DNA from 2 places in the Nostocoides veronense genome. Region 2 is predicted to be linked to the other one. Evidence: predicted binding sites of a transcription regulator. Region 2 holds the regulator's gene; the other holds the start of a gene.
The links. Region 2 encodes HrcA, which represses chaperone genes, less so after heat shock. Its sites were predicted from a motif close to TTNGCACTCGNNNNNNNCGAGTGCNAA; they were not measured.
Positions count from the first base shown of each region.

Region 1 (3,409 bases), on a different contig from region 2:
TTGCTGAGTCGCTGCCGCGCATCGAAAAGCGTTGGGAGGCACTGAATCCCGCGCCGACACGCGATATTCCCGTCCTCATCGGCGGAGGCGGTGAACGCAAGACGCTGCGCCTGGTCGCGCGGCATGCCGACATCTGGCACACCTTCTCCCAAGGCGCCGAACTGGAGCACAAGATCGAGGTGCTGCGCGGACACTGCGCCACGGTTGGGCGCGACCCGGGAGAGATCGAGATATCCGTCGGGGTCGGCGGCCGCGGCCGGGAGGGGCGGCTGCCCGACGCGCCCGAGGTCGAGGGTCGTCCGCTCTATGACGCGGGGGCCCGGCTGTTCACGATCGGGCTGGGCGGGCCGGCATACGACCTGTCCGTCGTCGAACCCTGGCTGGCTTGGCGCGACGAGCTCAACGCGCGCTGAGGTCGCCGGTTGTGGTCTAGGCCGCCGGGGCGGGTTCGAGGACGAGGACGATTTGTGACCCGGCCACGCGAGTTAGCAGGATCGTCTCGCTCTTGCCGGAGCCCGCTCCGCGGCCGATGCGCAGGTCGCGGCGGAGGGCATCGTCATCGAGGCGCACCCCGCGCTTCTTGATGGTTAGGCCAGTGATCGCGTTGCGCCGCAACCAGGTTCGCAGTTCCTTGGTCGACAGCGGGAGGGTGTCGGTGACGGCATACCGACGAGCGAACCCCACGTCATATGCCGTGTCCGCCGTGACAAGGCCGAGCCCGGGTTCGAGTTCGTGGCCGTCGACTGCGGCGGTGACCGCGCCGACGAGGCCGGCCTGGACGAGGGCGCGGTCGGTTTCGTAGAGCCACGCGGCGATACCTTTGTCGTCGACAACCGTGGGCACATCGCCGGTGGCTTGGTCCTCGGTGACCTCGATCGCCGGCCGACCAGGACGTATGACGCGCGCCGTGCGCCCCGAGGTCCGCACCAGCGGACCCCACCAGATGACGCATTCGAGGAGTTCGCCGGCGCGCGAGACCCATTGCGCTTCGGCGCCGCGGGGGATGTGGTCGTGAGGGAAGGAGGGGGAGAGCTTCACGCCGGTCGCGGGGATGTGCGCGGCGATGGCCTGGACGGTGTCCCAGGTGGGACTGATGTCGTCGCGTCGAAAGACCCGGCGGGCCCGGCCGTGGATATCGGCGACTCCGCTGATGCGCCGGGCCGGGTCGAGCCAGGCGCCGATCCGGTCTCGCGCGGCGTCGGCCGGAGGAAGGAAGTCTTCAACGCGCCCGACCCGGGCGCGGGAGTCTGGCCAGGGTCGCAGGTTGGCGTCGGCGACCGCCGCCGTGACCGGGTCCGCGTCGATGGCCTGGACGGTGACGCCGAGCACCGCCAGCGCCAGGGCGTCTGCGCCGATGCCGCAGCCAAGGTCGTGCACGGTCGCGATGGAGGCCTCGGCGAAACGCTGTGCGTGCCCGGCCGCGACCTCGAGCCGCGTCGCCTGCTCGACGCCGTCGGCGGTGAAAAGCATGTCGTCGGCGAACTCCCCGAACTTCTCGCGGGCCTTTGTCCGCAATCGCTGCTGGGTCAGGAGCGCGGCCACATGGTCGGCGGGCAGTCCGTTCGCGCGGTAGCGCGTGGCGAGGCGGATGGCCGTGCGTTCGTCATAGGGCGGCAGGTCGTGGAGCAACTGCTGGCCCTCGGGCGATGCCAACCACCGCACCGCCGCCACGTCCACGCCGACCATCCAAGCAGGTCGCCGGAGCTGCGCTGCGAAGCGAGCAGATCCGAGCGAGAGGCGGAGGAGCCGAATCAGACAAGAACTGGCACTCAAGTTGACCGAGTGCTAACGACCGACATAGATTCTGATTGGCACTCTCCCCGTGCGAGTGCCAACCCGCGCCATGACGGCCGACCCCCGCGACGGCGGCCGGAGGGTGCACCTGAACTGCACATCATCCGCATACTTTCGACACCAAAGGAGTCATCGTGTCGGTTTCCATCAAGCCGCTCGAGGACCGCATCGTCATCAAGTCCCTCGAGGCTGAGCAGACGACGGCGTCCGGTCTGGTCATTCCGGACACTGCCAAGGAGAAGCCCCAGGAGGGCGAGGTCCTGGCGGTCGGCCCCGGTCGCATTGACGACAAGGGCAACCGCGTGCCGCTCGACGTCCAGGTCGGCGACCGCGTGATCTACAGCAAGTACGGCGGCACCGAGATCAAGCACGGCGGCCAGGAGTTCCTGATCCTCTCCGCGCGCGACGTTCTCGCGGTCGTTGGCTGACCCGAGCCAGACCGTATGTCGTGAGCGCGCCCCGCGCCTGACCTCGCCCGTGCGAGGCGGGGCGGGGCGCGTCGCGCATCCCCCAAGCACCACCTAGCCCACCGGCGGGCCCGCGGACGCGGGCGTGCGCCATACCGATTGCGAAGGAAAGCAATGGCTAAGCAACTGGAGTTCAACGACTCCGCCCGGCACTCCCTGGAGCGCGGCGTCGACGCGCTCGCGAATGCCGTCAAGGTGACCCTGGGCCCCAAGGGCCGCAATGTCGTCATCGACAAGAAGTGGGGCGCCCCGACGATCACCAATGACGGCGTGACGATCGCCCGTGAGGTCGAGCTGGAGGACCCCTACGAGAACCTCGGTGCGCAACTCGCCAAGGAGGTTGCCACCAAGACCAATGACGTGGCCGGCGATGGCACGACCACCGCGACCGTGCTGGCCCAGGCCATGGTCAAGGAAGGCCTGCGCAATGTCGCGGCCGGCGCGGCTCCCGCGAGCCTGAAGCGCGGCATCGACGCGGCCGTCGAAGCCCTCAACGCGCGCCTGCTCGACAACGCCCGCGAGGTCGACGGCAAGGACGAGATCGCCTCGGTCGCCGCGCTGTCCGCTCAGGACACCGGCATCGGCGCGACCATCGCGGACGCCTTCGACAAGGTCGGCAAGGATGGCGTCATCACTGTCGAGGAGTCTTCGACCGCTGAGACGGTCCTGGAGTTCACCGAAGGTATGCAGTTCGACAAGGGCTACATCAGCCCCTACATGATCAGCGACCCGGAGCGCATGGAGGCCGTCCTCGAGGATGCCTACCTGCTCATCAACCAGGGCAAGATCTCCACGATCGCGGACTTGCTTCCGGTGCTCGAGAAGGTCATGAAGACCGGCAAGCCGCTGGTCATCATCGCCGAGGATGTCGACGGCGAAGCCCTCTCGACGCTCGTCGTCAACAAGCTGCGCGGCACCTTCAATGCGGTGGCCGTCAAGGCCCCCGGCTTCGGCGACCGCCGCAAGGCGATGCTGCAGGACATGGCCGTGCTCACCGGTGGCCAGGTCATCTCCGAAGAGGTCGGCCTCAAGCTCGACCAGGTCAACATTGACCTGCTCGGCCAGGCCCGCCGCGTCGTCGTCACCAAGGACAACACGACGATCGTCGAGGGCGCCGGCAACTCCGATGAGGTCACCGGCCGCATCAA
Region 1 covers NZ_BAAAPO010000034.1:18,167-21,575, forward strand. Annotated here, with positions in the region: gene ABD225_RS11080 (LLM class F420-dependent oxidoreductase) at 1-413, shown strand, start outside; gene ABD225_RS11085 (class I SAM-dependent methyltransferase) at 430-1,677, opposite strand; gene groES (co-chaperone GroES) at 1,929-2,222, shown strand; gene groL (chaperonin GroEL) at 2,376-3,409, shown strand, end outside.
Region 1: the regulator HrcA is predicted to act here: its motif matches at 1,763-1,789, upstream of groES (co-chaperone GroES).

Region 2 (3,409 bases):
CAGACCAGCGGGATCAGGTGCGAGAGCATCGCCCAGTTGCGCTCCTGCGCCGGAGTCATCGGGCCGGAGGCGCCGATCGTGCCGAGATTGTCCTGCCAGGCACTCTGGCCCGCCGGAGCTTGGTAGGCCGGTGCTTGGTAGGCCGGCGGGGGATAGTTCGGCGGCGGGGCGGCATTCCACGACGACGGGGCGGCCGGGGCGTCGTTGGGCGAGGCCGGCGCGCCGGAGTTCGGCAGCGGCGTGGTCGGCGGATAGGTCGGGTAGCTCGGCGCGGCCGGGTCCGGGTAGACCGGGTCTGGGTTCGGCTGCTGCGTCATGGCGTGTGTGTCCCCTTGGTGCGAGGCTCCCGGGACGGTCCCGGGAAGCGTGCCTGCACTCCATACAACCGCACCGGGCGCCCGCGTGATCCCCGTTCCGTCAGATTCCCGGGTCGTGTCCGGGGCGGCGCCAGGGGCACCCCCGACCCCGCTGGCTAGCGGCCCTCGGGCGATGTCACAAAATCGATCAGTTCCTCGACCCGGCCGGAGAAGGAGGGCTCCAGATCGGCATAGGTGCGCACCCGCGAGAGCAGGTGCTTCCAGACCAGCCCGATGTCCTGGGTGGACGTATGCGGCAACCCCAGGGCGGTGGCGATGCCTGCCTTCCAATCCTGGCCCTTGGGTATGACCGGCCACGCCGCCAAGCCCACCCGATCGGGCCGAATCGCTTGCCAGACATCGACATACGGATGCCCGACGATCAGGACCCGGTCGGGTCCGAAGCGCCGCATCGTCTCCGAGACGATCCGCGACTCCTTGGTCCCTGAGACCAGGTGATCGACGAGCACCCCGGCCCGCACCGTCCCCGATGGCCCGAAATCCGCGAGCGCCGCAGCCAAATCGTCCACCCCATGCAAGGGCTCGACTACCACGCCTTCGATCCGCAGATCGGCGCCCCACACCTTCTCCACCAATTCGGCATCGTGCGTGCCCTCGACAAAGATCCGCGACGCGGCGGCCACCCGCGCGCGGGCGCCGGCCACGGCATACGATCCGCTCGCGGTGCGCACCGGGGCACGCGGGGCCTGCGGGGCGACATACGGCACGAGCCGCACGGGGGAGCCATCGACCAAGAACCCGGGCCCGAGCGGGAAGGCTCGCACCCTGCCGCGCCGGTCCTCCAGGCGCACGACCTGCTGGCCCCCGATCTTTTCGACGCCGACGATGGCACCGACCCAACCGGTCTCGACCTCCTCGACGACCAGCCCCGGCTCCGCCGCCTGATCGACGGCCCGACCACGCGCCGGGCGCCGCCAGTCGCCGGAGAGGACATCGCCGCCATACCGATCGCTCACCCGGCGACTGTACGTGCCCCGACGAGGCACGCCGTAGAATTGGCACTCCGCGGCGGCGAGTGCCAGCCGCGCAGCAGACGGCCTGGAGGGAGGCGCACATGAGCACCGATCGACCGGTGTCGAACGAGCGGCGCCTGGCCGTGCTCGGCGCGATTGTGCAGGACTATGTCCACACCAGCGAGCCCGTCGGCTCCAAGGCGCTGCTCGAGCGGCACGGCTTCGGCGTCTCGGCCGCGACGATCCGCAATGACATGGCGGCGCTGGAAGAGGAGGGCCTGATCGCGGCCCCGCACACCAGCGCCGGCCGGATCCCGACCGATGCGGGCTATCGCCTCTTCGTCGATCAGCTCTCGCAGATCAAGCCGATGAGCCGCGCCGAGCAGGCCGCGATCGCCCAGTTCCTGCACGATCCCGTCGATCTCGACGATGTCGTGGACCGCACCGTGCGGCTGCTGTCGTCGCTGACCGGGCAGGTCGCGATGATGCAGTACCCCTCGCTGACCCGCTCCAGCGTGCGGCACATCGAGGTCGTGCCGATGGGCGGCCAGCGGCTGATGGTCGTGCTCATCACGACCACCGGCCGGGTCGAGCAGCGCGTCCTCGACGCCGGGCAGGACCTCGCCGCCGACGCCGCAGAGCTCATCTCTCGCCTGCGCACCGGCATCAATACCGCCGCCGCCGGACGCCGCCTCGTGGACGCCGCCGCCGCCCTCACCGCGCTCCCGGATGCCTTTGCCCCCGACGAGCGCGACATCGTCCGCCGGGTCGTCGGCGCCTTGGATGAGGCGCTGGTCGAGGAGCGCGAAGAGCGGGTCACTCTCGCCGGCACGGCCAATCTCGTGCGCCAGCCGCTGGATTTCCCCGCCACCCTCGAGCCGGTTCTGGATGCGCTGGAACAACATGTGGTGCTCTTGCGGTTGCTCTCCACAGCCGCCGGTGGCGAGCACATCGCCGTGCGCATCGGCCACGAGAATCCCGTGACCCAGCTCCAGTCAACCTCCATGGTGACCACGGGGTATGGCAGCGGGGGCGAGTTGGTCGGCGGCCTCGGGGTGGTCGGTCCGACTCGGATGGACTACCCCACGAGCATGGCCGCGGTCCGCACCGTGGCGGCATATATCTCCGGCTTGCTCGCGCAGTGACGACACGACAGATTCGATAACGAGGATCAGGTGAACGACTACTACCAGGATCTCGGGGTGTCCCGGGACGCCAGCCCCGAGGCGATCAAGCAGGCCTACCGCCGCCTCGCCCGCAAGCTGCACCCGGACGTCAACCCCGGCGCCGAGGCCGAGGAGGAGTTCAAGAAGGTCTCCCAGGCGTATGACGTGCTGTCCGATCCGGACAAGCGCCGCCAGTACGACATGGGCAACGACCCGTATGGCGGGCAGCAGGCCGGCTTCGGCCAGGGCTTCTCGTTCAGCGACATCATGGACGCTTTCTTCGGCGGCGCCGCCGGCCCGTCGCGCGGCCCGCGCTCGCGGACCAGCCGCGGTCAGGACGGCCTCGTGCGCCTGCCTATCGACCTGGTGGATGCCGTCTTCGGCGGCGAAAAGGACCTGACGATCGAGACCGCCGCGACCTGCGGCACCTGCAAGGGCGATGGCTCCCAGCCGGGCACCGGCCGCCGCAAGTGCGAGGTCTGCGCCGGGCGCGGCGAAGTCCAGCAGGTCCAGCGCAGTTTCCTCGGCCAGGTCATGACCAGCCGGCCCTGCCAGGCCTGTCAGGGGTATGGCGAGGTGCTGGTCAACCCGTGCTTCGAGTGCTCCGGACACGGCCGGGTGCGCACCCAGCGGACGCTGACGATCGGCATACCCGCCGGCGTCGACACCGGCACTCGCATCCACCTTGCGGGCGAGGGCGAGGTCGGCCCCGGTGGTGGTCCCGCCGGCGACCTGTATGTCGAGGTGTCCGTCGCCCCTGACCCCGTCTTCACCCGGCGTGGCGATGACCTGCACGCGAGCCTGCCGGTGCCGATGACGGCTGCGGCGCTTGGGGCGCGGATGAAGCTGGACACCTTCGACGGGGCCCAGGAGATCGATATCAAACCGGGCACTCAGCCGGGCGAGACGATGA
Region 2 covers NZ_BAAAPO010000039.1:61,316-64,724, reverse strand. Annotated here, with positions in the region: gene ABD225_RS12685 (DUF4870 domain-containing protein) at 1-317, opposite strand, end outside; gene ABD225_RS12680 (DUF3097 family protein) at 473-1,333, opposite strand; gene hrcA (heat-inducible transcriptional repressor HrcA) at 1,450-2,475, shown strand; gene dnaJ (molecular chaperone DnaJ) at 2,506-3,409, shown strand, end outside.